DNA from 3 places in the Staphylococcus capitis subsp. capitis genome. Region 1 is predicted to be linked to each of the others. Evidence: riboswitches for the same ligand, from Rfam matches in the RefSeq annotation. Region 1 holds a riboswitch; each other region holds the start of a gene.

Evidence for each region. A riboswitch is a leader RNA that binds a small molecule or an ion and turns the genes downstream of it on or off. The one in region 1 is predicted to bind S-adenosylmethionine.
Region 2: linked by a shared signal. The riboswitch ahead of metK (methionine adenosyltransferase) and the one ahead of V6C74_RS02840 (Na+/H+ antiporter NhaC family protein) in region 1 are both predicted to bind S-adenosylmethionine.
Region 3: linked by a shared signal. The riboswitch ahead of V6C74_RS00195 (alpha/beta fold hydrolase family protein) and the one ahead of V6C74_RS02840 (Na+/H+ antiporter NhaC family protein) in region 1 are both predicted to bind S-adenosylmethionine.

The regions. Positions count from the first base shown of each region.
Region 1 covers NZ_CP145263.1:584,821-596,035, forward strand. Annotated here, with positions in the region: gene hutI (imidazolonepropionase) at 1-987, shown strand, start outside; gene V6C74_RS02820 (SulP family inorganic anion transporter) at 1,214-2,392, shown strand; partial or broken gene V6C74_RS02825 (amidohydrolase) at 2,396-3,517, shown strand; gene V6C74_RS02830 (SDR family oxidoreductase) at 3,649-4,530, shown strand; gene V6C74_RS02835 (hypothetical protein) at 4,720-5,310, shown strand; SAM riboswitch class I at 5,382-5,478, shown strand; gene V6C74_RS02840 (Na+/H+ antiporter NhaC family protein) at 5,674-6,975, shown strand; gene V6C74_RS02845 (SRPBCC family protein) at 7,103-7,615, shown strand; gene V6C74_RS02850 (MurR/RpiR family transcriptional regulator) at 7,678-8,439, opposite strand; partial or broken gene V6C74_RS02855 (alpha-glucoside-specific PTS transporter subunit IIBC) at 8,652-10,249, shown strand; gene V6C74_RS02860 (hypothetical protein) at 10,354-10,884, opposite strand; gene V6C74_RS02865 (HAD family phosphatase) at 11,165-11,215, shown strand, end outside.
Region 2 covers NZ_CP145263.1:985,755-996,969, reverse strand. Annotated here, with positions in the region: gene V6C74_RS05150 (nuclease-related domain-containing protein) at 1-379, opposite strand, end outside; gene metK (methionine adenosyltransferase) at 490-1,683, opposite strand; SAM riboswitch class I at 1,792-1,903, opposite strand; gene pckA (phosphoenolpyruvate carboxykinase (ATP)) at 2,059-3,651, shown strand; gene V6C74_RS05135 (prolyl oligopeptidase family serine peptidase) at 3,729-4,514, opposite strand; gene ytkD (RNA deprotection pyrophosphohydrolase) at 4,495-4,968, opposite strand; gene yidD (membrane protein insertion efficiency factor YidD) at 5,039-5,287, shown strand; gene menC (o-succinylbenzoate synthase) at 5,284-6,285, opposite strand; gene menE (o-succinylbenzoate--CoA ligase) at 6,282-7,685, opposite strand; tRNA gene V6C74_RS05110 (tRNA-Ser) at 8,290-8,378, opposite strand; tRNA gene V6C74_RS05105 (tRNA-Glu) at 8,438-8,509, opposite strand; tRNA gene V6C74_RS05100 (tRNA-Asn) at 8,511-8,585, opposite strand; tRNA gene V6C74_RS05095 (tRNA-Gly) at 8,595-8,668, opposite strand; tRNA gene V6C74_RS05090 (tRNA-His) at 8,686-8,761, opposite strand; tRNA gene V6C74_RS05085 (tRNA-Phe) at 8,775-8,847, opposite strand; tRNA gene V6C74_RS05080 (tRNA-Asp) at 8,866-8,941, opposite strand; tRNA gene V6C74_RS05075 (tRNA-Met) at 8,957-9,030, opposite strand; gene V6C74_RS05070 (alpha/beta hydrolase) at 9,341-9,895, opposite strand; gene hemY (protoporphyrinogen oxidase) at 10,044-11,215, opposite strand, start outside.
Region 3 covers NZ_CP145263.1:12,760-23,974, reverse strand. Annotated here, with positions in the region: gene yycF (response regulator YycF) at 1-79, opposite strand, end outside; tRNA gene V6C74_RS00230 (tRNA-Asp) at 582-654, opposite strand; tRNA gene V6C74_RS00225 (tRNA-Glu) at 660-734, opposite strand; gene V6C74_RS00220 (adenylosuccinate synthase) at 1,006-2,289, opposite strand; gene dnaB (replicative DNA helicase) at 2,568-3,968, opposite strand; gene rplI (50S ribosomal protein L9) at 4,017-4,463, opposite strand; gene V6C74_RS00205 (DHH family phosphoesterase) at 4,460-6,427, opposite strand; gene V6C74_RS00200 (YybS family protein) at 6,457-7,383, opposite strand; gene V6C74_RS00195 (alpha/beta fold hydrolase family protein) at 7,606-8,574, opposite strand; SAM riboswitch class I at 8,640-8,740, opposite strand; gene V6C74_RS00190 (AzlD domain-containing protein) at 8,867-9,196, opposite strand; partial or broken gene V6C74_RS00185 (AzlC family ABC transporter permease) at 9,193-9,883, opposite strand; gene serS (serine--tRNA ligase) at 10,221-11,215, opposite strand, start outside.

The sequences.
Region 1 (11,215 bases):
TCACGTGAACATGAAATGTCATTAAAACGCCAAGGGAAATCCTATTTAGAAATATTGGAATCTGGTGGAGGTATTCTTTCAACTGTAAAGTCTACTCGAGAAATTAGTGAGGAAGATCTTTTCAAAAAAGCAGAGCATGATTTACTAACAATGATTAAACATGGTGTGTTAACAGTAGAAAGTAAAAGTGGCTATGGTTTAGATAAAGAAAATGAATTAAAACAGTTAAGAGTATCGAACCGTTTAGCTGAAAAATATAACCTAAACATGAAACACACTTTCTTAGGGCCGCATGCAGTGCCTGAAGAAGCTGAATCTAATGAAGCGTTCTTAGAAGAAATGATTGAATTACTACCAGAAGTTAAAGAATATGCAGATTTTGCTGATATTTTTTGTGAAACTGGTGTATTCTCAGTTGAAGAATCTAAGCGATATATGGAAAAGGCTAAAGAAGCTGGATTTAAAGTTAAAATTCACGCTGATGAAATTGATCCATTAGGCGGATTAGAGTTGGCTATTGATGAAGGTGCAATTTCAGCTGACCATTTAGTTGCTTCTAGTGAAGAAGGTAAAGCTAAACTTAAAACTAGTGATACTGTGGCAGTATTATTACCTGCTACAACATTTTACTTAGATAAAAATGACTACGCTGATGCACGTGGTATGTTGAATAATGGTGGTGCGATTGCAGTAGCAACTGACTACAATCCAGGTAGTAGCGTAACAAATAATTTACAACTTGCGATGGCGATTGCTGCATTGAAATTAAAATTATCACCAACTGAAGTTTGGAATGCCGTGACAGTAAACGCAGCTAAAGCAATTGATGCTGATGCAGGTACGATTAATCAAGGGGACCAAGCAAATATTGTAATTTGGGATGCGCCAAACCATGAGTATATCCCATATCATTTCGGTATTAATCACGCTCAAAAAGTGATTAAAGATGGTAAAGTTATCGTGGATAATGAATTTAAGTTAGATTAAAGTAAATCAGTTACTTGTAAATGAGCTAGGCGGTCATGTTATCAAAAAGAGTTAAAGCGTTCGTTTATAGTCTTTAGCGAGTCCTTTGAGGGCTCGCCTTTTTATATTCAAACGAGAGGTTTATAATATAGTGAAAAAGTGAAATAATGATTATACTTATATCGATATGAGAGGTTTAATAGTTTGAAATGAAGCCTCTAAAGCTTAGCAAAAAGGGGATGTATTAATGACCGAGTTGCATAAAATTGCTTATATAGAGGAATGGAAAGGTCATTATGGTCAAAATATTTTAGCAGGTATACTCATGGCATTAGCACTATTACCAGTCGCTATTGCTTTTTCTTTTATAGTACATATTAAGCCAACGTTAGGACTGATGAGTTGTGGTTTAATGATGTGTCTCATTTCTTTGTTCGGTAAAAGGTTAGCAATGGTTTCAGGACCAAGTAGTGGTATTTCTATCATAGGTGGGCCTTTAGTAGAACAATATGGGGTTCATTATTTGGCTCTTGCAACCATACTCATGGGAATGATTTTATTTATATATGGTTTATGCCATATTGATAAAATATTAAAACTCATACCTAATACTGTTGTTATGGGGTTTATGAACGCCTTGGGACTTCTATTATTGTGGACACAAATGAAGTATATATTTGGTATCTCAATAGCAACTTATGTGGTAAGTGCACTCACTTTTATAATTATTTTTATTTCATCTAGAACAATTAAAGTAATTCCGGCACCGCTGATTACTATTATCGTATTAACATTTGCGACATGGCTTATTCATCCGAATTTGCAATACGTACATGATATGGCGGATATACACTTTTCAATGCCATCGATTCATATACCTCAAGAAATGTTTGAACTGAGTGCTTTCTTCATTGCTTTAAAATATGCTTTCACAATGTCCATTATTTCAGTAATCCAAACTAACTTAACAAATGATATGATGAATATGATTTCACAACATCCAACTAATAAAGACAGAGAGATTGTAGGACAAGGATTATCAAATATTATCGTTGGTTTATTCGGAGGATATGGTTCAAGCGGTTTAGTTGGACAATCGAAATTTAATTATCGTATGGGAGCAAGAACACGAGTAGCTACGCTCACTACCGGTATTTTCTTATTATTATGTGTGTTCGTCTTAGGACAACTTGTTGGTTTAATACCGATGGTGGTACTCGCTTCGGTACTCATTACTATTTCTTTTAATACCTTTGATAGACGCACTTTTCAACATATTAAAGGTGCACCAGTTAAACGTGGATTGGTTATGGGATTAACGATGATTTTAATTTTAATTACTAATAATTTAGCTATTGGAGTTATTGCAGGCACGTTATTTTACTACATTTTACGCTTATTTTTTAAAAAAGAAGGGACTGAATAGCTTATGCCAAATTATTCAGATTATGTTAATTGGAGACGTACATTTCATCAATTCCCAGAGCTTTCTGATAAAGAGTATGAAACTACAAAGCGACTTAAACGTATACTTGAAAGTTTTGATATAACCATTTTAGATGTACCTTTAGAAACGGGTTTAGTGGCTGAAATAGGTAGAGGTGAACCGGTGATTGCAGTAAGAACTGATATTGATGCATTACCGATAAACTAACAAGTTGTGCACGAGTTTACATCTACAAATGAAGGAGTAATGCATGCATGTGGTCATGACATCCATATGGCAAGTATTTTAGGCGTAGCAACTCAACTTAAAGAGCTTGAAAACGAATTAAGTGGACGAGTGAGAATATTGTTTCAAGCTTCTGAAGAATTAGGTCATGGTGCAATTAGGTTAAGTGAAACTGGAGTACTTAAGAACGTTAAAGCAGTCTTAGGTTTTCATAATTATCCTTCACTAGACATTGGTGAATTCGCGATTAAAAGTGGTGTAATCACTTCCGCTGTAGATCGTTTTGAGTTTCATATTCAAGGAAAAGGTGCTCATGCAGCGAAACCAGAACAAGGAAATGACCCGGTCATTGTAGTAGGTCAACTGATTAACAGCCTACAATCTATTGTGAGTCGTAATTTATCAGCATTTGATAGTGCGGTCGTTACGATAGGGGAAGTGTCATGTGGGAATACATGGAATGTCATCGCTGATCAAGCTTATATTCAAGGTACTGTTCGTTCATTTGATTCTAAAAAACGTCAACTTATAAAGCAACGTATGAAAGAAATTTCAGATGGGTTATCTCTAGTATTTAATGTAGATATTAAATTCGAATATACACAATTACCGGGTGCTGTCGTAAATGATTAAACACTTACCCAACAAGCAATTGAAGCAGCTAAGGAAGTAGGTTACAACGTTCAAATGATGGAAGAACCACTAACGATTGGTGAAGATTTCTCAGGTTATACGAAAGATTACCCCGGTGTCTTTGCTATCATTGGCTCCAATAGTGAATATGATTTGCATCATCCTAAATATGACCCAGACGAACGTATTTTAGAGAAAGTACCAACGTATTTTGTAACGCTCGTTAAAAAATTATTGAATGGTTAATCTATACGGCAATAGTTGCCATGTAGCTATTTAAAGTGCTATTGAATTCATTTTCAGAGATAAAATGATGATTAAAATATGCTTTATGATGGGTAAATAATATTAAATCTTAAATATGGAGATGATGAATGATGTCAGCACAAGATCCTAGAAATAAATTTAAAACGTCTGATTATGAACAACAAGAGCAAGAGTTACCAGGTCTACAATCGAAAATGACACCTCAACCTGATTGTGGTGAAACATCTTACAAAGGTCATGAGAGATTAAAAGGCTATAAGATGTTAGTGACTGGAGGAGATTCAGCAATTGGACGCGCAGCTGCAATCGCTTATGCAAAAGAAGGCGCAGATGTGGCTATTAACTATTTACCGAGTGAAGAAGACGACGCACAAGAAGTAAAACAAGTGATTGAGGATGCTGGTCAGAAAGCTATTCTAATTCCTGGGGATTTAAGGGATGAACAGTTTAACTATGATATGGTAGAAACGGCTTATAATGAGTTAGGCGGTTTAGATAATGTAACGTTAGTTGCCGGCCATCAACAATATCATGATGATATTCACGGATTTAATACTGAAGCTTTCGCAGAGACGTTTGAAACGAATGTATATCCAGTATTCTGGACAGTTCAAAAAGCGTTAGAATATTTAAAACCTGGCGCATCAATTACGACGACGTCTTCCGTTCAAGGATATAATCCGAGTCCAATTTTACATGATTACGCAGCTTCTAAAGCAGCAATTATTTCATTAACGAAAAGTTTCTCTGAAGAACTTGGTGCGAAAGGTATTCGAGTGAATTGTGTTGCTCCTGGGCCATTCTGGTCACCGCTTCAAATTACTGGAGGTCAACCTCAAAGTGCAATTCCTACATTTGGACAACAAACGCCACTGGGTCGTGCCGGTCAACCAGTTGAATTATCAGGTACTTACGTTTTACTTGCTTCAGAAGATTCAAGTTATACTACTGGCCAAGTCTTTGGTGTAACAGGTGGTATGCAAATCGACTAACAATTGATTTACTTTTAATAGGCAAATTATATATTGATTATTTTAAGGTGATGGGGACTCGACTGAGTTCCCATTTTTTAGTGTGAGAGTAGAAAGTTTGCACCATATTAAATGGTGATTTGATAATAGTTGAAGCTTTCATGTAAGATGTATGTGATTGGTGAAATATAGAATAAAGGTGATTATAAAATGAAGAATTTTTTAATCAGATGGTTACCTAATATCTTAATTGCTTTAGCTTTACCGTCACTAATATTGTGCCATCATAATCTAATAGTAATATTAGCTATAGCTGTGATTATTTGTACATATATTTCTGCAGTTAATGTTTATTTAGTTAACGAGAATGTAAAAAAAGGTATAACTTGGTTTAATCCTATGATTGATTATATTTTAGCAATTGTTTCTGCACTTGCTTATTTTGGAATGTTCAGTTGGATTATTACACAACCTTTTTCAAATGTTACGATGCTACTAATCATTATTTGTTCTGGAAGTATTGCTTACGTCCTTGAAGTGAAGCTTAAAATTAGTCAAGCAAAAAATGGTAAATTTCTTCATGGCGACGAAATAAGTGAATATAAAATTGTATCGGTTAGAACTGAAAAAATTTTCAAAAGGGTATCTTTATGTTTAACAATTATAAGCATTTTACTCATATTTATAAGTCTTTATTTGAAATGGTGGATTGTTTTTGGTGTAGCTATTGTGTTATTGATTATTGTTGCTTTAGCAATCACGATTTATGAGAAATTTTTCACTACACAGATTGAAGAATAATTTTAAAATACAATAAACTTTATGTATTGACGTGTCTATAATTATCTTGTAACGTTAGACACAATTCGAATAACTTATCGAGAGAAGTGGAGGGACTGGCCCTAGGAAGCTTCGGCAACATTTTATCATGTGCCAATTCCAGTAACCGCTAAGGTTAGAAGATAAGCTGAAATGCTATGCCAACAGAGTATAAATGGTGAAATAACATATCTTTTAATCACTTGTTGGTATGAGTTGACTCTATTGATACACACTTGGGTTAGTTTTCAAATAAAGTCACTTGCCGGAGCGGAATGAAGAAATGATTCATTGAGAATGAAATTTCTGTTTCGCTCCTATTTTTATGGAAAGTAGGTCAAATTTATGGAGAAAGTAAAGAAAGGTAACGCGTGGGCCCTGTTCCCATTACTCCTATTTGTATTACTCTTTTTAGGTGTAGGAATTATTTCAGGAGATTTTACAACTATGCCTTTAAATGTTGCAATTACAATTACAGTAATCGTTGCCTTACTTATGAATAGAAAAGAATCTTTTGCCAAGAAGGTAGAAGTATTTACTAAAGGTGCTGGACATTCGAACATTATCTTGATGATGTTAATTTTTATCTTGGCAGGTGCGTTTTCAACTACTGCTGAAAAAATGGGTGGTGTTACCTCAACTGTTAATTTAGGTTTATCATTGATTCCTCAAAATTTAATCATTGTAGGCCTATTTGTTATTTGTATGTTCGTGTCTATTTCGATGGGGACATCAGTTGGGACTGTTGCAGCGATAGCCCCAGTAGGATTTGGATTCGCACAAGCAACACATGTGCCCGCAGCTTTAGCTATGGCTACGGTAGTCGGTGGTGCAATGTTTGGTGATAATCTGTCAATGATTTCGGACACTACCATTGCTGCAGTAAGAACTCAAAAGACTAAGATGAATGACAAGTTTAGAGTTAATTTTAAAATCGTTTTACCAGGTGCTATTTTAACGATTATAATTTTATTTTTCTTAACGAATGGTATTTCAATCGATCATGCCAAAAGTTATGATTATAACTTAATTAAAGTTATTCCATATTTATTAGTACTGATACTCGCACTTGTAGGTGTAAACGTCATCATTGTACTCATTGGTGGTACAGCCTTAGCAGGTTTAATAGGATTGATTGATGGTTCCTTTGGTTGGAAAGGACTTCTCAGTGCCGTATCTAAAGGTATAATTGGAATGGAAGATATTGCAATGATAGCATTACTGATTGGTGGCCTTGTAGGTATCATTCAACATAATGGTGGCATAGATTGGTTACTACAGTTTGTACGTGCTAGAGTTAAATCTAAACGTGGTGCAGAAATAGGTATTGCCAGTTTAGTAAGTGCCGCGGATATATCTACTGCTAATAATACAATTTCTATTATTATGGCAGGACCTTTAGCCAAGAACATTGCTGATGAGTATGATGTCGATCCACGTAAGTCAGCTAGTATATTAGATATATTCGGAGGATGTTTCCAAGGGTTACTCCCATATAGTCCTCAAGTTATTTCAGCAGCTGGTGTTGCTGGTATTTCTCCTTTCTTACTTGTTCCATATAGTATCTATCCAATTTTATTAGGAATCTGTGGTTTAGTGGCTATTATTTTGAGAGTCCCTCGTTTAAAAGATAAACCTCAAAAATAAATATAAATTAAAAGGAAGCTACTCATTTAGATTTTAGCTTCCTTTTAACTTTTTCAGAGCTTTCAGAGTTTGTGACATAGCTTAAATACGTTAAAATAGAAATAAGAGTGAAAGTAGGTGAAAGAGAGTGGCAAAATATAATGTAGAGAATGAACACGTAGAAATCGACATCGAACGTTTACTAAAATTTACTCCAGAAGTTGTTTATGAAGCATGGACAAAAGTGGAGATTCTTAAACAATGGTTCATGACAACACCACGTACAAATAAGACTTTTGAAGCGGATGTCCAAGAAGGCGGTACATATCGTATAGTAGATAGTAGAAATGGGAAGCAAAATGTTATCGAAGGTAAATACGAAGAGCTTGTAATGGATGAATACATTAAAATGACAATAGGTATGCCTGGTTTAAGCGCCGAAGAGGATGTCATAGAAGTAGAATTCTTTGAACGTGAAAATGGTGGTACTCAAATGTTGTTTTACTACCGCTCATTAGTTGAAAAGGAAAGACGTTTAACTGCGTTGGAGTACAAACAGAAGAAGAAAGAATATCATGATTCAACTGCGCATGGTTTTGAATTAATGATTGATCAAATGCAACATATATTAGAAGAACTAGAAGAACAACAGCATAATTAAAAACAATCGCAAGCATTAAATGAGTAGCCTCTGGGTGTTACAAATAATGCTTGCGATTTTATTTATAATAATTCATTTTTTTCTTTACGTTCATTATATTTTCTTAAAAGTGTTTCAAAAAAGATATGGTAACTAATAAAGCTTGAATAATCGGTACCGTCATTTAAATAAAATGTATTACTTGATACATATATATTATAGTTTGCTTGTTGAGCGAGTGAGTTATCTTTCATCGTTGTTACTGAGATAAAATATTTCTGTCTTAATTGAAGAAGCTGTGTAACTTCGGTCAATTGATATGTCTCGCCAGATAATGAAATAATAAAGAATAAATCCTCTGGAACAGTTTTATTTAACACCATTTTTAATTCATGAACATCATGTAGGATTATAATGTTTTTATGCATTGTAAGTAAAATACGTTGTGCTTCTTCAGCCACATTCATTTGAGCGCGTCCTGTTCCGTAAAGATAAATCGTAGTGGCTTCATGCATTTTATTCGTTAATAATTGATAATCAATGCGATCTAAATAACTAAAGGTATTTGCTATTTCTTGTTTAAATTGTTCCATTGAATCAGAAGGAAGCTGATTCTTTTTTTCATTTTCAAATTTCAAAAATGATTTAAAATCACTGTAGCCATCAAATCCTAGTTTACGTGTGAAACGGTGGATAGTGGCATTTGATGCATGCGTATGTACAGCTAAATCTTGAATTTTCATATTTTTACATTCTTCTATATGTGTATTAACATAACTTGCGATTTGTATATCATTATCATTCAATTTATCGAAATGAGTGTTCACACGTTCATCTAGTATCATTTAAGCACCTCATTATTTTGCATGAAAAAATTTCCGTTCAATGAAAATATAATCTGATTATACAAAATAGTTTCAAAATGCGTCAACGTCGTTGTTATTATGTAAGCGTTTACTATATATTGAAATTAACTTATTTAGAGATACTAACACTTACTAACAAACATATAAGTAAATGATAGTGTGAAATAAATTGGGATGTGGAGGTTTTAATTATGAATGCTATCAAACGATTCGGTAGTGCGATGATCGTGCCAGTGTTGATGTTTGCTTTCTTTGGTATCGTACTTGGGTTTGCGACACTTTTCAAAAATCCAACAATCATGGGCGGTTTAGCAGATCAGCATACATTCTGGTTCAAATTCTGGTCAGTGATAGAGTCAGGCGGATGGGTCATCTTTAATCACATGGAAATCGTCTTTGTTGTGGGTTTACCTCTATCTCTAGCTAAAAAAGCACCAGGGCATGCAGCATTAGCCGCGTTGATGGGTTATTTAATGTTTAACACATTTATTAACGCGATTCTAACGCAATGGCCTCATACCTTTGGTGCTAACTTAAAAAAAGGCGTAGAAAACGTCACTGGATTAAAAGCTATAGCAGGGATAGAAACGTTAGATACAAATATTTTAGGGGCTATTATTATTTCAGGGATTATTACATGGATACATAATCGATACTATAGTAAAAGATTGCCAGAAATGTTAGGGGTTTTCCAAGGCCTCACATTTGTAGTTACCATTTCATTCTTTGTAATGTTACCTATTGCAGCAATAACATGTGTGGTTTGGCCAACAATTCAACATGGTATTGCATCAATTCAGCATTTTATCATTGCTTCTGGATACGTTGGCGTGTGGTTATACCATTTCTTAGAACGCGTATTAATCCCTACAGGATTACATCACTTTATATACGCGCCAATTGAGGTAGGACCTGTGGTAGTAAATCACGGTTTAAAAGCAGAATGGTTACAGCATTTGAATCAATTTGCTGAAAGTAGTAAACCTTTAAAAGAACAATTCCATTATGGATTTATGTTACAAGGCAATGGTAAAGTATTTGGATGTTTAGGAATTGCGCTTGCAATGTACTCGACAACACCGAAAGAAAATCGTAAGAAAGTGGCAGCACTACTCATACCTGCAACGCTAACAGCGGTTGTTGCTGGTATTACAGAACCTCTTGAATTTACATTCTTATTTATTGCACCATATTTATTTGTGATCCATGCTATCTTGGCAGCTACAATGGATACTTTAATGTATGCTTTTGGTGTTGTAGGTAATATGGGAGGCGGTGTGCTAGATTTCTTAGCTACAAACTGGATCCCGTTAGGTAAAGATCACTGGATGACATATGTTGCTCAAGTAGTGATTGGTTTTATATTTGTGGGAATCTACTTCTTCCTATTTAGATTTTTAATTCTTAAATTTGATATACCACTTCCAGGTCGAAAAAAGGAACAGAAGAAGTAAAACTATTTTCTAAACAAGATTATAAAGATAAGAAAGGTGGCACTGCTTCATCAGAACAACCAAAATCAACTGTGAATGAATATGATGACAAAGCAGCTTACTATTTAAAAGGCCTAGGTGGTAAAGAAAATATTAAAGACGTAACAAATTGTACAACTCGCCTACGTTTAACAGTGAATGATGAAAGTAAAGTTCAAGATAGTAGTTATTTTACACATAATCAAATGGCTCACGGTTTAGTGAAAAGTGGTAAAAGTGTGCAAGTTGTAGTCGGTATGTCTGTATCTCAAGTACGAGAAGCGTTTGAACATTTAGTTTACGAGGAAGAAAGGTAATTAAATATCACAATAAGCGTCTCAAGGAGAAAGAATTATATCTTCTTGAGATGTTTTATTGTCAAAAAAAACCAGTGCTATTAACAACACTGGTCTTTAAATTATTATGAAATTCTAGCTTTATGAAGCATTTTGGCACGATAGCTTGCTGATAAAATATCTATATTACGTGTTGCAATTGTATGTAGTAATTGAGCGAATATCTCTGGAGAACATACGACACTTGCACAATTGTTATTCAATGTATAGTTTACATCGTGATGGTTAGCAAACATATTCATGATATCAATTACCTTGTCTTTAATGAAAGCATCTTGTAAACCATCGATAGCTAAATCAAAACGTTTGGCTGATTGATAGAGATGTTCTGAATCAAGAAGTTCATCGAAATGCTTAGGAGACAAAATTTGGTAAATAGAATAATTGTGGAAGCTCAAAAAGCTTATTAAATATGGTAACTGTTGCTTAGGTAAACTGACCTCAAGTGCAAACATGTTATTTTGTTTGAAAATCGAAAATTGAAATGACTCACAAAATTTTATTTCTTTACATAAATGAGTTAATTTTTTTCGCGTTGAGCGAGATTTCAAACCTGCAATATTGATAATGTAGGTTTCAAATTTATCAATCAACATGTTATGACCTCCCGTGAATTTGGCATATAACTGAAGCATACGATGTTCGTTTAAATAGATTGTACCACTCTTTTTTTTATATAATCACTAAGACTTTTGAACGAAGTTAAAAACTTATTATTTTGTAATCTTTTTTTTACAAAATATATAAAATGGTTTTAAGATTTAGTAAAAAAAATACGCAAGTGCTTTAATAATGCTTATGACTATCTCGTCACGATAGTCATTTTTTTATGTTAATATGGGAAATAAATAGCTACATTTACAAGGAGAAAAATGAATGTACAGAGCAGTTATCTTTGATTTCGATGGAACAATTATCGATACAGAA
Region 2 (11,215 bases), 400 kb from region 1:
TAATGTGCATATCTTCAGGACGAATTCTCTTCTCATTAACAAGACGTTCACGAATACCAATCAATCTCATATCTGTTACATATTCACTATGATTTTTAGAAAATAGTTTTAATGCATCAATTTCTCTATCTTTACTGCTTACTGTCGCATCAAAATCTTCTTTTTGTTTTGTGACAGCCTTTTTATTTTCAACTCTTTCTTTTTCTAAGGCTTCTTCATGAGATTCTTTCATATGTTGCTCTTTTTCTTTATATTGGGCTTCTGTTTGGTTTTTAATTTTCTTTTTACTGTGATTCGCTACTAAAAAGAGAATAAAGAAAAGAATTGCCACAATAATTGCAACGATTAAGCCTATAACTATCGGTGAAGATAAACTCATCACAACAACGCTCCTTTAACCATTTCAATAACTCTCATTATAATAGAAAAAAATCAATTTTTCGACATTTAATTAATATTTATTTCCCTTAATTTTGAAAGCTATGGTTATCATTCGACCGCATCTTTAAGTAAATTAACTTTGTCTAATTTTTCCCAAGGAAGTAAAACATCAGTACGGCCAAAATGACCGTATGCAGCAGTTTGTTTGTAAATAGGATGTTTTAAATCTAACATTTTAATGATTCCAGCTGGTCTTAAGTCAAAATTATTTCTAACCGCTTCAACTAGTTTAGCTTCTGAAACGTTACCAGTACCAAAAGTATCAATTGAAATAGATACTGGCTCAGCCACACCAATGGCATAGGCTAATTGCACTTCACATTGATCAGCTAACTCCGCGGCTACTATATTTTTAGCAACATAACGTGCAGCATAAGCAGCTGAGCGGTCAACTTTAGTTGGGTCTTTACCACTGAAGCAACCGCCACCATGACGTGCATAACCGCCGTAAGTATCAACAATGATTTTACGTCCAGTTAATCCTGCATCCCCTTGTGGTCCTCCGATAACAAAACGACCTGTAGGGTTAATAAAGAATTTAGTATCAGCATCTAATAAATCATCAGACACTGTAGGGTAAATGACATGTTTTTTAATATCTGCTTCAATTTGTTCCAATTCAACATCTTCAGCATGTTGAGTAGATACAACAATTGTATCTATACGTTTAGGTTGATCGTTCTCATCATATTCAACTGTTACTTGTACTTTTCCATCAGGACGTAAATAATCTAAAATTTCATCTTTACGCACATCAGATAAACGTTTAGCAAATTGATGTGATAAGAAAATTGGTAATGGCATATACGTATCTGTTTCATTAGTGGCATACCCAAACATTAACCCTTGATCTCCTGCACCAGTCGCTTCTATTTCTTCTTCTGAAATTTCATTACGGTATTCTAGCGCTTTATCAACACCTTGTGCGATGTCTGGAGATTGTTCATCAATAGCGGTTAAAACTGCCATAGTTTGGAAATCATAACCATATTTAGCTCTTGTATAACCAATATTTTTAATTGTTTCACGCACTACTTTAGGTATATCAACATATGTTGATGTTGAAATTTCACCAGAAATAAGCGCCATACCAGTCGTTACTGTTGTCTCACAAGCGACACGCGCATTTGGGTCGTCTTTTAAAATTTCGTCTAGAATTGCATCAGATACCTGATCTGCAATTTTATCGGGATGACCTTCAGTTACTGATTCTGAAGTAAATAATCGTTTATTATAAGTCATGTTTTGCTCCTTTAATATAAATTACGAAAATTCTCTTTTATTTGAGAGCTAAATAAAAGAGCCTTCATCACTATCAAGATAGAGAGAAGGCCCTTAAACGTCCATTCGCTCTTATCGTTCAGACGATATATGTCTGCAAACGGTTTGGCACCTTTCTTTATCATAAAAGAGGTTGCTGGGTTTCATTGGGTCCATGTCCCTCCACCACTCAGGATAAGAGAATCCGTTAAGAATAATAGTACCGAATTCAAGGTTCAATGTCAATTTATGATTTTCGTTAAATGCTTATGTTAACGGTGGATTAATAAAATTAATGTGTTATACTATTTAAATGTAAAGGCTTACATAAATACTATTGCTTTGGAGGGATTGAGTATGTCAGTAGACACATACACAGAAACAATAAAAATAAAAAATTTACTAGAGAAACCATCAACACAGTTTCAACTCTCAACAACTCAGCTATACAATAAAATTTTAGATAATAACGAAGGGAAATTAACTGAATTAGGTGCAGTGAATGCAAGTACTGGGAAATATACGGGGCGCTCACCTAAAGATAAATTTATCGTAACTGAACCTTCTTATAGAGATAATGTCGATTGGGGAGACATTAACCAACCTATTGATGAGGAAACTTTTTTAAAACTTTATAATAAAGTTCTAGATTATTTAGGTAAAAAAGATGAATTATACGTATTTAATGGTTATGCAGGAAGCGACAAAGATTCACGTTTAAAGTTAACTGTGATTAATGAATTGGCTTGGCATAATTTATTCGCGCATAATATGTTTATTCGTCCAGAATCTAAAGATGAAGCTAAAAATATCAAACCTAATTTCACAATTGTATCAGCACCTCACTTTAAAGCTGATCCAGAAGTAGATGGCACTAAATCAGAAACATTTGTCATCATTTCTTTCAAGCACAAAGTCATTTTAATTGGTGGTACTGAATATGCCGGAGAAATGAAAAAAGGTATTTTCTCAGTAATGAATTACCTTTTACCAATGCAAGATATCATGAGCATGCATTGTTCAGCTAATGTAGGTGAAAAAGGTGATGTCGCTTTATTCTTTGGACTATCAGGCACTGGTAAAACAACCCTTTCAGCTGATCCAGAACGAAAACTTATTGGGGATGACGAACATGGCTGGAACAAAAATGGTGTATTTAACATCGAAGGTGGATGTTATGCCAAAGCAATCAACCTCTCTAAAGAAAAAGAACCTCAAATTTATGATGCAATTAAATACGGCACTATACTAGAGAACACAGTCGTAAAAGAGGATGGTACAGTAGACTTCGATGACAATAAGTTTACTGAAAATACTCGTGCTGCTTACCCTATCGAACATATTGATAATATCGTGTTGCCTTCAAAAGCAGCTCATCCTAATACAATCATTTTCTTAACTGCTGATGCCTTTGGTGTGATCCCTCCTATTTCCAAACTAACCAAAGATCAAGCAATGTATCATTTCTTAAGTGGATTCACTTCTAAGTTAGCCGGTACAGAACGTGGAGTAACTGAGCCTGAACCATCGTTCTCAACATGTTTTGGAGCACCATTCTTACCATTAAATCCAACTGTTTACGCTGATTTATTAGGTGAATTAATCGATAAACATGATGTTGACGTTTATTTAGTTAATACAGGATGGACTGGTGGAAAATATGGTGTAGGACGCCGAATCAGCTTACACTATACGCGTCAGATGGTAAACCAAGCTATTTCAGGAAAGTTAAAAGATGCTGAATATAAAAAAGATGAAACATTTGGTTTAAATGTCCCAGTTGAAATTAAAGATGTGCCAAAGACTATCTTAGACCCAGTGAACGCTTGGAGTGATGCAAATAAATATCATGAACAAGCTCAAGACTTAATTAATCAATTTGAGGAAAACTTTAAAAAGTTTGGTTCAGAAGTAGAACGTATTGCTGAAAAAGGTGCATTCAATAAATAAATATTTCCAATTATTAAAGGGTGAGACGTTTGTCTCACCCTTTTTAATATATCTCTATCTTGATTTAAAATTTGATATCACAAATTACCTTTAGTTTCTTCAATATTGGTCATCCATTGTTGAATTTTAGATAATGTTTCTTTCATTGCTGGAGGCCGTGGCACATGACCTTCATCTAGTTGATAAAACGTTTCGTAGTACACCCTCTTAGCTCTCAACTTTTCTTCTAAATCATAAGCTTGGTGAATGCCAACTTGCTTATCTTTACCTCCATGTACAATTAATATAGGAGGGCTGGTAGAATCAATGGTTTTCATCGCGTTTCTTTGTTCATAAGCGTCTTTATCTTTTTTAGGATGGCCCACCATTCGTCTTAGCATCCCTCTTAAATCAACACGTTCCTCATACATTAAATGAATATCTGAGACGCCTCCCCATATGATGAAGCTATTTACAGGTAAGTCTTGAAAGGTTAATAAACCTTGTAGTCCGCCACGTGAGAATCCTATCATATGAATATATGCTGAGGGATATTTATCATGTAAAAGTCGAATTAATTGTGTTACATCATTCAAATCTCCTCGATAAAATTCATCTTTACCTTCACTACCGTTATTACCTCTATAGTATGGCCCTATAACTAGCGTGTGTTCATTTGCAAACTGCATTAATCTTGCAGCTCTTACACGACCTACTTGCCCTTTTCCACCGCGAAGATATATAACTATACGTTGAATTACATTTTGGTCTACTGGTGTCATCATTAAAGCTTTGACATTTAATCCATCTACTTTATAGGTTACTTCATCAAAATGATGCGTATGAGCGTCTATTGGCATTTTCTTAATTTTTGTAAAATCCAAGCGCTCTCACCCTTTCTAAACATTTCAATATCGTCGCATCTTGTATTAGAAAACTTTGCTTATCCTTAGGTATGTTGGAAACATTTTCAAATAGACATGGACCATTTGTCTCATAATAAGTTGAAGTTTCAATGAAATGACTCGCTTCAATGAAAAATACATCTTTAAGAAAAGTACTATGATCATTTGTGTTAACTCTATATTGTGCAAAATAAATACATTTCTCGGCAATTGCGCCTGTCTCTTCATATAATTCCCTTAAAACCGCATCTAATGGTGTTTCACCGGACTCAACTTTACCCCCAGGGAATTCAATTCCACGAACTTTGTGTCGAGTAAATAAGAGTTGATGATTATATATTGGAATCGTGAGTACGTGATTACCATTAGGCGTATCCTTATTCGTTTTAAATTTTAAAGTGACCGTTCGATTGTCTTTATCACGAAACTCCACAATCCACACATCCCCTCTTACTATGTTAAAATAAATCTATTAAATAATTTGTTGGAGGCGCAATACCATGATAAAAAAGATTTTTCTAGCGCTAGTTGTATTTTATCAACGATTTATATCACCGTTGACACCACCTACTTGTCGATTTTATCCAACATGTTCGGAATATACGAGAGAAGCAATCCAATATCATGGTGCATTTAAAGGGCTTTATTTAGGTATACGCCGCATTTTGAAATGTCATCCATTTCATAAAGGTGGCTTCGATCCAGTACCATTAAAAAAAGATAAACAATCGACATCAGAACATAAACATTAAAGTTTTGTTAATTTAGTTTTTTGTACTTTAGGGGGAATAAAATGAATCATTCCCTCTTTTAAAATGCCTGAATCTCTCACTAAATCTTCTTCAAAGTAATATCCGGAAGGTGTAACATCACCTGGATAATCTCCCTCTTTAGCTAACATTGCTGTAAAATATCTACTTAATCCAAATTCATACATGCCACCGACTACAAATTTAATATTTTTTTCTTTTAAAATATCTATTGCCTCTAAAACTTTATCAATACCACCTAATCTATACGGCTTTAAAACAACTAATTGAATAGGAAATTTTTCAATAATTGAAACAATATCTTTGATAGAAGTCGCCTTCTCATCGATAGCTATAGGTGGATATTCGCTCACATTCATTGCATTTAAATTCTCTAATGATTTAAACGGTTCTTCAATATATATGATATTCGCTTGATTAACCTCACTAATCTTTGAAAATGATTCAACATTCAGCGATTCATTCGCATCAAGTGCTAAATCACAATGAATATCATTTTGATGTATAGCATTGATATCTTCAACAAGTTGTGAAGACCACTTAAGTTTAACACGACGTGGCTGTGTTTCATAAAGCTTATGTAACTGTTCATTTGTTAAACCACTTATTGTCGCACCATAGGTTACTGAGAAAGATGATAACTCATGATACATTTGATAAACTGCCATAACGATAGCTGAACGAGTCGCTGGGGTCTCCTCAAGTTGCTCTAAATAAACAGACCATTCACTAAATGAATTAAATTCTTTGTCAATAAGCTGAGGTATCCACTCATTGAGCGTATGGACTGCTATATCTATCGTTTCATCATCATACCAATTCGTAGTAAACGCATTACACTCACCATAAAAAGATTGATTATCTCGGGTTAAAATTTCAACAATTAAACTTTCACGTTCATAAAGTTTAACTTTAGGTGTAATAATGGGAGATTTGAAAGGTTGTTTATACGTGTATAAATGAATAGCTTTAATAATCATAATTGATTTCCTTCATATGATACTTTGCTACGTTGCAGTTTTCCTGTAGAGGTATACGGTAAATTCTCTACTTGATAGAAGGCTTTAGGCACTTTATATTTTGCTAAATTCTGTTGAAAATGGTTTAACAATTCTTCTCTATTGACTTCATTTTCAGAAACAAAATAAAGCACAGGAATTTGTCCCCAAGTATCATCAGCAACACCTACACATACTGCATCAGAAATTTCATTAAATTGTTTTGCAACTGTTTCTATTTGGTATGGATAAATGTTCTCTCCCCCACTTATAATTAAATCTTTACGACGATCATAAACCATTACGAAACCTTCTTCATCTATCTCAGCAATATCTCCAGTTTTGAAAAAGCCATCTTCAAATGTATTAGTCAAATTCTCAGGATACAAGTAACCATTCATCACATTTTCACCTTTGATAAGAAGTTCACCATGACCATCTTGATTAAGATTCTTAATTTTTACTTTTACATTATCACTCGGTTTACCAACTGTATCATGTTTTTGAGCTAACATTTCAGGTGAAGCTGTTAGAAATTGAGAACATGTTTCTGTCATACCGAAAGAGTTATAAATTGGTAACTGATTGGCAAGTGCTTGCTCTATCAGATTAGAAGAGAGTTTTGCTCCTCCAAGTAAAATTTTTTCTATTGAGAATGGTTGTGTAAGACCACCATCCATCAACCATTTTAATGTTTGAGGAACAAGTGAGACATGCGTCATGTTTTCATCTTTAATAATATGAAGCATCTTATTGGTATTAAATTTACCAACTAAGCGAACTGTGAATCCCTCAATGACTGATCTTAAAATAACGCTCAGACCAGAAATATGATAAATAGGTAAAACTGATAGCCACTTTGTATGTTGATCAAATCCTAAACTTTGTTTACAACCTGTGGCACTTGCTAAATGATTATGGAACGTTTGTGGCACAGCTTTCTGTGGGCCTGTCGTTCCAGAAGTGAACATAATAGATGCGATATCTTCAAGATTAAATTGTTTAGATTGGAGTTGTTGAGGTGCTAAATTTCTAAGACCTTCAATGTTGTATAATTTAAAATCCTCCATTGTTAGAGGCATCGTATGTAATATGGTATCAACACGAACTGATTTCATCTGATTTCTCATTTCTTGCTCAGTTAAACGCGTGTTGAGCATCGCTATTTCGATTTGAGCAATCCAACAAGCATGTATAAGAATGACCGAATCTAAATCATTTTTAATAAATAAACCTACTCTTTTCTTATGAAGTGACTGAATGTAGCGTGCCAAATCATAAGCATTCTCATATAGCTCACTAAACGTTAATGATTGTTCATCAGTGGCCACTGCAATTTTATCTTTATTTAATTGTGATTGTTCTTTTAACCAATAACCCACAACGCATTCCTCCATAATTAAATACAATACTCATTATAACGATTCACTTCATAATTATCAGTACTTTAGCTTGAAAATATATAGGGGTTAGCACGTTATTTTAGATAAACATATATTAATTATACCTTTATAAATGTTATAATATTAAATAAGATTTACTATGTTGAATTAATATATAAATATATATTTAAAATAAATTCATACAGATAAAAGGAGGAACTCATATATGGTAACGTTTGTAATGATTTTTCTTTTTGTTTACTCGCTTGTTATAACAATGATGTATTTTAATAAAGATAAGAAATGATGTTCCCTGTCGCCACAGAAAGTGATTCTTAATAAAAGAATTTGAGAACAAAGAAGATTAAGAAGTAGTTAAATATTTAAATGAGATTTTCTTGTGACTAAATTAGAAAATGTTGTGACTATAATAAAGCTTAATTAGGCTACTCATAGTCACAATTTGACTAAAAATTTAAAACGAATAAAAACTATTCAGAAGTAGAATTTTACAAAACACATCCAAAGTGTTGATACAAAAGGATTTAAAAGAATGCAAAAAATTAACGCTTATAATGGATTTAAACCATTATAAGCGTTTGTACGGAGAGTGAGGGATTCGAACCCTCGAGACGCTTGTGACGCCTACACACTTTCCAGGCGTGCTCCTTCGGCCAACTCGGACAACTCTCCACTATTGAATTTTATTTAAGATATAAAAAAACAGAAGCGATATTTCACTTCTGTTTGTATGACTCCTACGGGACTCGAACCCGTGTTACCGCCGTGAAAGGGCGGTGTCTTAACCGCTTGACCAAGGAGCCATGGCTCCACAGGTAGGATTCGAACCTACGACCGATCGGTTAACAGCCGATAGCTCTACCACTGAGCTACTGTGGATTAATAAAATGGAGCGGGTGATGGGAATCGAACCCACAACATCAGCTTGGAAGGCTGAGGTTTTGCCATTAAACTACACCCGCGTAGTATAATACGATTATGGGGCGGTTGAAGGGAATCGAACCCTCGAATGTCGGAACCACAATCCGATGCGTTAACCACTTCGCCACAACCGCCAAAAATAGCGAATGGTTCAGGACAGAGTCGAACTGCCGACACATGGAGCTTCAATCCATTGCTCTACCAACTGAGCTACTGAACCATAATAAATATATCGTAATGGCGGTCTCGACGGGAATCGAACCCGCGATCTCCTGCGTGACAGGCAGGCGTGTTAACCGCTACACTACGAGACCTATTAAAATTATGTATTGCGGGAGGCGGATTTGAACCACCGACCTTCGGGTTATGAGCCCGACGAGCTACCGAACTGCTCCATCCCGCGCTAATATTATTTTTGACTACCTTATTATCTTACCATTTTCTTCTTTACAATGTCAATACTTTTTAAAGAAAATTAACATTTTGTTCATTTCAACTTCAAACCTATTTGCAATAATTGAAATGAATGACGCTTTAATTAAGTACTTTATTAGTATATAAACTCCAACACATTTCGTCAATATTGTTTCGGAATTAAATTGTGTAAAAATTAACCTCATATATCTTTTTATATTATTCTTTACTAAAAGATATATGAGATACCTTGATAATCACCTATTAGACAACTTGTGCTCTACCTTTAGTATGTAAACTTACTTAGTCATGTAACCTTGCATTCTAGATTGTAAAGAAGTAAATGTTTTAAAACCTTCATCCTCTAAAAAGTGTCCACCTTCATCGACTATTCGAATCTTACCTTCCAACGTATCCATTAACCTTTTAGTCTCTTTATAAGAAACATATTTATCATCTTTAGATGTAAGTCCGTAAAAATGATCGACTTGAGATTTAACTTTTTCATAATCTATTGATATGCCCTCTAAGTTGACATTCTCATCAATATCATGGGCATCTTCTTTGAAACCTGCAATACTAAACAATCCTTCAATATGATGATGAGTCCCCTCAATATATTTTAGTGCAGCTATCGTACCAAAACCATGGGTTACAAAATAAGTATCATATTTACGAATTTCAATTTGTTCTTTCATTTGTCTTACCCATTCATCAATTTTTGCATGATCATCTGCCTCTAAATTAAACAACGTCACATGATAACCTTCTAAAGTTAAATTATGCTTTAACCACTCATACCAATGATTTGTGGCATTCCCATATTTTGAATGGATTATAATCACGTCAGTCATTTTTCAACACCTCTTTCAACAATAGATTCATTTAATTCTTATTTTAAAATAAAAACACTTTAAAAAGAAATGATATTCAAATGATTTATCTATCTCACCGCTTCTTAGATATAAATCATCCCATTCTCATTAAAGTGTTTTACAACATCTAAATTTCTTCTAAAATTTCTTCAACAGCATTTTTTCCTTGTTGAATACAATCAGGTAAACCTACCGCTTCAAAAGGCGCTCCAGTAATTCTTAATCTAGGATAAGTATTCTTTATATGTTGTTGAATTATCTTGATATTTTTTATATGCCCTACGTGATATTGAGGCATACTTTTAGGCAAACGATTCACTATCGTAAAGTCAGGATTACCCTTGAATGTCATCATTTTCCTTAAATCTTTACGAACAATTGATACAATTTCATCATCAGTATGGTCATCTACTACAGTGTCGCCTGGTTTACCTACATAAGCTCTAATTAATACTTTACCTTCAGGTGTAGTAAACGGCCATTTTTTCGAAGTCCAAGTACAAGCTGTAATATCTGTTTGACTCGTTCTAGCTATAACGAATCCAGTACCATCATACGTATTCTCTATATTCTTTTCATCAAAAGCCATAACCACTGTTGCAACAGTAGTCGAGTCCATCTTATTAAAGTAATCAAAGGCAGGATCATGGCTAAACCATTTCATAAATACTTGTTGTGGTGTAGTAACAAGTACCCCATCAAATGTTTCACTACTATCTTTGAGTAAAATTTCATAATCTTTCTGAGAAACTTTAATGTCACGTACTTGAGTATTGTAACGAATATTTACTCCCTTATTCTGAACATTTTCTGCCAATGCTTCAATAAATGAACTTAAACCATGTCTAAACTGTTTAAATTGTCCTTTAGGTGCCCCTGGGTATAGTTGACGATGTTTAATACGTTGTTCTTTCTCATCTTTCATTCCTTTAATCAAACTGCCAAATTGTTCTTCTTTTTCTTTAAAGTTTGGAAATGTACTCATTAAACTTAATTCATCAATATTAGTACCATATATGCCACCCATTAAAGGTTCAATGAGATTTTCTAATACTTCATCACCTAGTCTTTTTCTGAAAAAGTCGCCGACAGAAATATCATCCTCGATTTGAATCGGTTTCTTAAACAAGTCCATTCCAGCTCTTAATTTACCAATTGGAGAAATAAGCTTCGTTTTAATAAATGGCTTTATATCTGTTGGAATGCCCATAATAGAGCCACCTGGTATAGGAAATAATTTATTTTTAGCGTATATATACGATTGACCCGTAGTATTAGTAATTAAATCATTTTCTAGAC
Region 3 (11,215 bases), 570 kb from region 1:
ATCCCTCTTTCTTCAAATTAAATTCTAAAATATCAGCAATTGGTTTTTCATCGTCGACAACAACAACTTTTCTAGCCATATATTTTAACCTCTTTTCTCAAAGTGTAATTCTTCCGTTCGTTTAATTATGTGAAGGCTATATTTTTCTCTATTATACCTTGTGAAAGGTGATGTATGTAATATATATAGCGCATAGTTACCTAATATATAATTTACCATTTATGAACGGGTAATTCTATTTTTGTATTAAAAATTATAGAATAATATTATTTATAATTTTACCATTGAAATACTGTATTACAAAATATGTTGAACAGTTGCAAATAGCTCAAATTATCTATATATCAGTATTTTCATTATTTTGTAATATAAATATTTGGTGTAAGACGTATGCTTATGCGATTCTCCCTTTTGAAAATGTAAACAAATAGCGTAAATGTTAAGTTTTTATTGCAACGTCATGGATATTGTAAAGTGAGCGTTATGTGTGGGCGAGGATATTATATGAGTGGATGGATTGTAACAGGAATAAAACGGATATGTAGGTATAAAAAAATGCCTACCCTATTGGGTAGGCAATACGGTCCCGACGGGAATCGAACCCGCGATCTCCTGCGTGACAGGCAGGCGTGTTAACCGCTACACTACGGGACCTATCATGGTGACTCCTACGGGACTCGAACCCGTGTTACCGCCGTGAAAGGGCGGTGTCTTAACCGCTTGACCAAGGAGCCGTTCTTAAGCACAAAATAGATTATAGCATAGCTCATCTTTTCGTGACAAGCTATTTTTTACATAAATTTAACAATATTTTTTAAGGGTTAATAAATGAGAAATATTGCTATAAAAGTGTTGATGGCACCGTTTAAAACGGAATTATATATTACGTATTCAACTACTTTCTTCTATATAAATAAAGTAAGACCGACTCGTTGTAATGAAACGAGTCGGTCTTTTTGAAGCTAGGATATCATTTATGATCTCAGCTTTCTTTTATACTTTGTTTTACCATAATTGTTCTAATAGGTTTGTTTGTTCACGGTCTGGGCCTACAGAGAAGATTGAAATGTGTACGCCACATAATTCTGAAATACGCTCTAGGTATTTGCGTGCATTTTCAGGGAGTTCTTCTAAACTGCGGCAGCCTGTGATATCTTCTGTCCAACCTGGAAGTTCTTCGAAGATTGGTTTACAGCGTCTTAATTGATCTAAGTTAGCTGGGTATTCAGTGATTTCTTCGCCATCTAACTCATATGCTGTACAAATTTTAACTGTATCTAAACCTGTTAAAACGTCGATAGAGTTGATTGAAAGATCTGTGATACCACTTACGCGACGTGAATGACGTAGTACCACTGAGTCAAACCAACCTACACGGCGTGGACGTCCTGTTGTTGTACCATATTCACGACCTACTTCTCTAATGTGATGACCATCTTCATCGAATAATTCTGTAGGGAATGGACCATCACCTACACGTGACGTATATGATTTACATACACCGATGACTTTAGAAACTGATGTAGGACCTACACCTGTACCTACTGTGACATTACCAGCAACTGGGTTACTTGACGTAACGAATGGGTAAGTACCATGGTCGATGTCTAACATGACACCTTGGGCACCTTCGAATAATACTTTGCCGTCTGCAACATTAGCATCATCCAAGATTTTAGCTGTGTCAGTGACATATTCTTTTAAGCGTTGACCTGCTGCATAGTACTCGTCAAAGATTTCATCAAACGTAGGGCATGTTTCGTTGAACATTCCTTTGAAATAAGCATTTTTATATTCAATGTTTTCTTTAAGACGACGTTCGAATGTTTCTTTCTCTAATAAGTCTGCTACTCGAATACCAATACGTTGTGCTTTATCTACGTATGCTGGGCCGATACCTTTTTTAGTTGTACCGATTTTATTATCTCCTCGACGACGTTCTTCATATTCGTCTTGAGCTAGGTGATAAGGTAAGATGACTTGTGCACGGTTAGAGATACGTAAGTTGTTAGTTGAAATACCACGTTCATTTAAACCGTCTAATTCTTTCAATAATGCTACTGGATCTACAACTACACCGTTACCGATAACTGCTAATTTATCTTTATAAAAGATACCTGATGGTACCAAATGTAATTTGTATGTTTTTCCACCAAATTGAATTGTGTGTCCTGCATTATTACCACCTGAGAATCTAGCGATAACATCTGCTTGTTCTGCTAAGAAATCTGTGATTTTACCTTTACCTTCGTCTCCCCATTGTGTCCCAACTACTACGATTGATGACATAAGAGCACCTCCAAGTTTTTCTCGTTTAACCATTAGATATTCTACCAATATGCCTATGAGATTGCAAATAAAAATCGAACATTAAATTTGTTTAGGTTTTTTGCAATTGATTCATCTTGTTTTTGCTTTTTATACAGTTTCATCGTTGTGTTATCAGTGCTTTTGAGTTCATTTTCCGGAAAATGATATACATACTTCAAGTGATTGCAAAGAATGAAAACAAAATAAAAACCGTACAATAAAGCTAAAAAATAAGTTTATTGTACGGAAAATAAATTTTATGTCATTTCTGCATGAGCATAATCAATGTCTGTAAATTTATTATATTGTTTCATGAAATGAAGTTTCACAGTTCCTGTTGGGCCGTTACGTTGTTTAGCAATTATGATTTCAATTTCACCGTTATCATCATTCGTTTGTGGCTCAAAGCCTGTATCATCGTCATCATCTTCATCCTCGCCACGATTGTAGTAATCATCACGGTATAAGAAAGCAACGATATCAGCGTCTTGCTCGATAGACCCAGATTCACGAATATCACTCATCATTGGACGTTTATCCTGACGTTGTTCAACACCACGTGAAAGCTGACTCAGTGCGATAACTGGGCATTCTAGTTCACGGGCAATGGCTTTAAGTGTACGTGAGATTTCTGATACTTCTTGTTGACGGTTGTCTGAGAATCGAGAACCGCTACCTTGAATTAATTGTAGATAGTCAATCACTATCATATCTAAGCCGTGTTCTTGTTTAAGACGGCGACATTTAGATCGTAAGTCATTAATACGAATACCTGGTGTATCATCGATAAAAATCTTAGTTTTTGATAATTTACCAACTGCAATCGTAAAACGACTCCAGTCTTCTTCTGTCATCGTACCAGTTCTTAAGCGGTTTGAATCTACGTTACCTGAACTACAAATCATACGCGTTGCTAACTGGTCTGCACCCATCTCAAGCGAGAATATGCCTATTGTAAACATATCTTCATGTGTCGCAACTTTTTGGGCAATATTAAGAGCGAAGGCAGTCTTACCCACGGAAGGACGAGCCGCTAAGATGATTAAATCATTACGGTTAAACCCAGCAGTCATTTGGTCGAGATCTCGATAACCTGTTGGAATACCAGGCGTTTGACCACTATTTTGGTCGAGTTCTTCGGCAGTCTCATACACTTGTCCTAAGACATCTCTAATATCTTTAAACCCGTCACTTTCTCTTGTAGAAGAAAGTTCAAGGATACGTCTTTCGGCATCACTTAGGATTGTATCTAGTTCTAATTCATCATTATAGCCATCATTTGCAATACTATCTGCCGTTTGAATTAACTTACGTTTTAACGCGTGTTTAAAGACGATATCTGTATAATATTGAACGTTTCGCGTTGTTGGAACGTTAGTCGATAGCTCTGCGAGATATTGAGGGCCACCCGCTTCACTTAAGCTTCCATCACTAGATAGTTGATCCATAAGTGTGACAACGTCGATTTCTTTGTTATCTTCATTAAGATGCATCATTGCACGGAAGATATGTTGATGGGCGCCTCTATAAAACGACTCAGGAAGGAGGACTTCCTGAGTTGTATTAATCAATTCTGGATCTATAATAATGGCACCTAAGACAGATTGTTCAGCTTCATTGCTATGCGGCATTTGATTTTGCTCATACATTCCATCCATTGTTTGTTTTACACCTCTTATTTCAATCCATCTTTGTTATTTTTGGAATTACTGTTCTACTGTGTGTACTCTAATTGTACCTTCTACTTCTTTATCTAATTTTACTGGCACATTTGTATAACCTAACGCATGGATACCATGTGGTAAGTCCATTTTACGTTTATCAATTTTAATATCATGTTGTTTATTTAATGCTTCGGCAATTTGTTTAGTACTGATTGAACCAAACAATTTACCGCCTTCACCTGTTTTAGCTGATACTTCAACTTCGATGTTTTCTAATTTTTCTTTAAGTGCTTTCGCATCATCAATTTCTTGTTGTCTGTCTGCTTCAGCACGTTTATTTTGTTGTTCTAATTGTTTTAAGTTACCAGGAGTTGCTTCTACAGCATAGTTGTTTTTAAGTAAGAAGTTGTTTGCGTAACCTACTGGTACGTCTTTTACTTCGCCTTTTTTACCTTTACCTTTAACATCTTGTTTGAAAATTACTTTCATGCATCTTCACTCCTACTCATTTGTTCTGTAATTGCTTGCTGTAATTGTTCTATAGCCTCTTCTATAGTGACACCTTTAATTTGAGTGGCAGCGTTTGTAAGGTGTCCACCACCACCTAATGCTTCCATCGTTAATTGAACGTTGATAGAACCTAGTGAACGTGCAGAGATACCAATAAGGTTATCTTCACGTTTAGCCACAACATAAGATGCCTCGATACCTTCTAAACTTAACAACTCGTCGGCTGCTTGTGCAACCGTAACAGGATGGTAGATTTTATCATTTGAACCATGAGCAATTGCTACGCCATGATCTTGTAATTGAACCGTTCTAATAAGTTCTGAACGATTAATATAAGTATCTACATCATCTTTTAAGAAGTGTTGCGTTAAGATTGTATCTGCACCATGCGCACGTAAATAACTTGCAGCATCAAATGTTCTTGAACCTGTTCTTAATGTGAAGTTTCTAGTATCTACTATAATACCTGCATACATGACTGTTGATTCTAAACGTGTCAATCTTTGTTCAGTTGGTTGATATTCTAATAATTCAGTAACAAGCTCTGCAGTTGAACTTGCATATGGTTCCATATATACCAATAATGGGTTTGAAATAAAGCTTTCGCCACGTCTATGGTGGTCAATAATGACTTTACGGTTTGCTTTATTTAAGACATTTTCATCTAAGACCATTTCAGGCTTGTGCGTATCCACGACAACGACTGTCGTCTTAGACGTCATCATATCCCAAGCTTCATCTGAAGTGACAAAGCGTTCTTTTAATTCTGGTTTCTTATCAATTTCGTCCATGACACGACGTAAAGTCGGATCAATATCTGAATCATTGAGAACGACAAAGGCTTCTAAATTATTCATTAATGCAAAACGTGAGACACCAATTGCTGCACCAATTGCATCTAAATCAGGGCGTTTATGTCCCATAATAATTACCTTGTCGCCTTCAGTTAAGATGTCTTTAAGTGCGTGAGAAATTACTCGGGCACGTACACGCGTACGTTTCTCCATAGGGTCAGTCTTACCACCGTAGAAGCGAACGTTACCATTCATATTTTTAATGGCAACTTGGTCACCTCCTCGACCGAGTGCTAAGTCTAAACCAGATTGTGATAAATCCCCTAGGTCGATAAGGTTCTCTGTACCTTCACCGACACCGATACTTAAAGTGAGTTGTGCACGGTAACCGACACTTTTCTCTCTCAACTGACTTAAAATTTCAAAGTTTGAATCTTCAAGTTCTGCTAATATCTTTTGGTTAAGATATGCAACGAATTGATCAGAATTATAACGTTTGAAATAAATATTGTATTCTTGTGCCCATCTGCTAATGACACGTGTAACCATTGAGTTGATTTCTGAACGTTGTGTATCGTTCATATTCTGCGTAATCTCGTCATAATTGTCTAAGAACAACGTTGCGATAATTGGCTTTGAATCTTCATACAACTCGTTGGTATGTACACTTTCTGTGATATCAAAGAAATATAAACAATGTTCATTCTCTGAATATCGCACATGGTAATGATAATTGTTATGTTCAATTTCTACTTCTTGTACTTTTTCTAATTGTTTCAATATGTTAGGAAAGACTTCGTTTACATTTTCAGAAATCACATTAGTTTCAACGTGTTCTGTCATGAATTGGTTCATCCATTCAATGTGGTTATCTTCATCTAACACAATCATCCCAATCGGCAAATGTTTGATTGCTTTATTGCTACTTGCCGAGATGTGACCACTTAAATCATCCACATAATTATCCATTTTAAGAAAAGCTTGTCTCAATAACACGCCACTAATGATAATCATCACGACGAGGATTGCTGCACCAATGCCAGCGACAATTTGGTTGAAAATAAACCATACGATGACTAATGCAATGGCTGTAAGTACCATTAGTATAAAAGGTATGAGCAATGCTTTTTTAGTGGATTGACGGTTCATTCTTCCACCTCTAATCACTTAGTTAATAATCATTTTTTAATAATTCGTTTTAAATTAATACATAAATCAATAACTCCAAGTAAACCAACGATATGTGTCATCGGTGTAAGTAGTGTCCCCACTACCATTAATAAAATCGTTACAGCATTCGGCCATCTCTTAGCTTTACCGAAGAAATGTATAACGCTTAAACCTTGGATATACATCACTAATGATAACACAACCTCAAAGTTCAAGACGATACTTTGGAATATACTTGGTTGGTTCGCAAACATTACACAAATAAGAACTATAAGATAAATCCATAATAGTACACGATTCATTTGCCATGCGAATAATGGCTTAAAGATCGGAGTTGCGACCTTAAACTTACGTAAGATAGGAAATGTAATAATCAGATTAATTAAGATTAAAAGGAAAATGACTATAATAAGATAACTAGGGAGTTGGACCGTTGATTGTCGGAAACCTTCCTCAAGAATCTGTCTATAGTTAGAATCTAATCCACTTGTTAAGATGGCATCATACATCGCATCTTTAAATGGCTTAATTAATACGGCTGCTTTTGGAATTTTTTCGAATGTTTGTAATAACATGAATCCAATCAATGTTATTAAACTTAATGAAGCCGTTGAAACATAAAGAATTCTTTCTTTTGAAGTTCTTTCCTTAAGTAATTGACCGATGATAAAACTTAAAATTAAGATAAGTACCATCATACTTAAGACAAATGTATTACCTAATAACGTTGTTAGAATCACTGTTACTAAAGCGTTAATTCCAAATGATTGTACAGAGCGGTTCCATAGCACGATGCCAGGAATCGTTGCAAATAAACATAAAATTAAGCCGAGAATAGGTAATACATGTGTTACTAAAGCGACTATCAGTAATGAAATAGTTGCAATAATAGTTGCTTTAGGTTGTATTTTTGAAAACACACACGCCACTCCCATACTTTTTGACTATAACTTCTATTTTAACCTCTTTGCCCAAAATTAACAATTATAGGTGCTTCATTTGATGAGTATCAAATGTTAGTACCTATTATGCAATCGCATCAACGATTGTAATCTTTAAAAGTTCAATAATGACTTCGTCATTAATTAGTAGCACTTATTCTAAAGACGTACTTACTTTGCTTAGCCAAAGTTTAGTATGTTTAAAAATAGCTGTGTTTACTTCCTTTTAAATTGTTTTAAGTTCAAGAAATGGTAGAGGTTTGGAGCCCAATCGTTAAAGTTTAGAAGGAAGCCGTCATGTCCTACATTATCTGGCACAAAGAAATGGCGATGATATTTAAATCTCTCTCCGACTGTTCTTACTTGATCATCTGGATAAAGTAAATCATCTATAAACCCCATCGTTAGAACCTTTGTATCTAAAGATTGATAGACTTCATCAACATCATCTCGTCCTCTATCAATATTGTGACTATCTAAGACGTCGAGCAGTGTTAAATAACATTGTAAGTCAAAGTTTTTCTTAAATTTATTACCTTGATACTGTTGATATGTTACAACTTCATCTGGCGTAAAACGTTGGTCATAACTTTTAGAGGAACGGTATGTTAAGAAGCCTAGTTGTCGAGCGATACTTAAGCCTTCCTTCCCACCAAGATGAATTGCTTGTCGGGCGATCTCGTTGAAAGCACGACTGTACGATGACGTTTTACCAGTTGCTGCGAGAATAATGGCTTTGTCGATTTGAAATTGATTATTATACAGCAATTCCATTGCTTGCATACCACCTAGACTTGCTCCAATTAGGATGTTTATCTTATCGAAGTCTAGTGCTTTGATACCTTTTTCAATCGCTTTAACAATATCTCGTAATGTAAGATGCTGTGGAAAATTAGGGTCATTAAGTTTGGAACTTGAACCAAAGGGACTACCGATGACGTTGAAAGTTAGAAATTGATAATCATGACGTGGAATATAACCACCATCTATAATTTCACGCCACCATCCATGTTTCTCGTCTGTTCCATAAGTTAAGTGATTACCTGTTAATGCGTGACAAACAACAACTAATGGTTGACCTTTATATCCAACGTGTTCATAGCGTAATTTTAAATTATTAATGGTTTCTCCTGATTCAGTTGTAAATGTCCCTAATTCTAACGTATCTACTCTGTAATTCGTCATCGTTAACGCTACCTCCTCTTACAAAAAAGCTTCCTACTCAAATGAAAAAGTAGGAAGCTGGTCAGTACTTATCATTCGAGATTCTCGTTGGTTGTAGCACCGTGCTATCATTAGTCGGTTGCTGAAGCATCGTCGGGCCAATTCCCTCAGCTTCTCGAAATAAGATTTGTTGGATTGATTTGTATATTGATGTTGATTAAGTTTCAATCTTAAATAGTCTGCATTTTTCTAATTAATATAATATTAACTAAAATGGTTTATGACTTCAATACTTTGCTGTCATTTTCAGGAGTTAAAAGACTAAACGTAAACAAGCGATAGTAATAATACCTCCAATTATTGTGATAGTAAGGCTACGTGTGAAAATGGCAAGGAAAACTGTTGGTATAATCGCAATAATATATGACAAATTGAGCGTATATCCAAAGGTGTTATCGTGTTGTTGTATGACCCCATCAATGACAAGTGCGGTAAATAATGTGATAGGAATAAATGAAAGCCATTTAACGACAATTTCAGGTAAATGAACTCTAGATATCATCATAAAAGGAATAATTCGAATGAGTAACGTTACAATTCCACATAAAATAATAAGTATCAGTGTGTGTAAATCTGTTGTCATTTATCCATCACCACCCCTAAGGCTGCAGCGAATGTTGCGGCTATTAATATTGCTAAATATGAAGGCATCACTAAACTTTAAAGAAGCATCATTGTGATTACACAGATAATTAATATGATATATACGAAATCTTGATTTCTTCACTGACTCAAATTGAGATATACCTAGGAAAATGAACATTGCAGTAATCGCATAGTCTAATCCAAGTGCATTAGGATTAGAAATATATTTGCCGAAAAGGGCGCCGGCCACACACGAAATAGTCCAAAAAAGATATGCTGTGATATTAAGACCATGAAGCCAACGATCATTAATCTTTTCACCTTTAATATATGGCGTAATGGCAACTCCGAAGGTTTCATCGGTTAATAATGTACCGAGACCTACCCTATTCCATAATCCATATTGTTTATAATTAGGTGCCAAAGTCATACTTAATAGAAACATACGTGAGTTAATGATAAGTGTGGTCAGCACGATAGCAGATATTGGAGTACCTGTAATCGCTAAAGCGCAAACAATAAATTGTGCGGCACCGGCGTAAATAATGAGACATAATAAAATAATTTCTAAGATACTAAAGTTTTGAGAGGCTGCTACGATACCAAATGATAAACCTACTCCTGCGTATTCAAATAAAGTAGGAATACATTCTTTTACCCCTTGCTTAAATGAAAGATGGGTCATTTGATCAGCCTCCATTCCACTTTCTAAAATAGTAAAATAAGTCTATTATATTTGGAAAAGTTGTTCAATATTTTTTAGACAACGGTTTGTGCGACGTAAGACAAACCTCATAGTAAAATCATTGTAATTACAACATTTATAAAATTTCAGAATTTTGTTTCTTCTTTTAGACATCCCTATCATTTTTGAAGATTTGAAGTTGAATTATTTCTCTTCCCCTACCCTATTCAACAAAAAAACTGTCGACAAAATCGTTAAGATCTTGTCGACAGTTCAAATAATTAATTGAGTCATTCATCGTTGTATTGTAGTAATTACTCAGCCTATTTTTAAGTTATTATTTTGTAGGTTTAGAAATTTTAGTTTTTCCACCCATGAATGGAACTAATGCTTCAGGAATTGTGATTGTACCGTCTTCATTTTGATAATTTTCAACGATAGCTGCAAATGTACGACCTACGGCTAAACCACTACCATTTAATGTATGAGCTAATTCTGGTTTAGCTGAGTTATCACGTTTAAAGCGAATGTTAGCACGACGTGCTTGGAAATCAGTACAGTTTGAGCAAGAACTAATTTCTTTATAGTCATTGTAACTTGGTAACCATACCTCTAGGTCATATGTTTTACTAGCGCTAAAGCCAATGTCGCCTGTACATAAGATAACTCGACGATATGGTAATCCTAATTCTTCTAAAATTGATTCAGCATTTTTAGTCATATCTTCTAAAGCATCCCAAGAATCTTCAGGTTTTTCGATACGAACCATTTCAACTTTATCGAATTGGTGTAAACGAATTAATCCTCTTGTATCTCTACCAGCTGAACCCGCTTCACTACGGAAACATGCCGTTTGCCCAGTGAATTTTTCAGGTAACACTCCTGGTTGAATGATTTCATCTCTGTAGAAGTTTGTTAAAGGTACTTCTGCTGTTGGAATTGTGTATAGGCCTTCTTTTTCAACTTTAAATAAATCTTCTTCGAATTTAGGAAGTTGACCTGTACCAAACATAGTATCTGCATTCACTAATTGAGGTGTCATCATTTCTGTGTAACCATGTTGAGTTGTATGTTTCGTAATCATGTAGTTCATTAATGCACGTTCTAATAATGCACCATCTTTAGTTAAGTAAACGAAACGCGCACCAGATACTTTAGCAGCACGTTCGAAGTCTGCCATTTTTAGTTCTTCAACTAAGTCCCAATGTGCTTTTGGTTCGAAATCAAATTCACGTAGTGTACCCCATTTTTTCAATTCAACGTTTTCTTCATCTGAATCCCCTTGAGGTACATCGTCGTTAATTAAATTTGGAATACGGATTAAAATGTCTC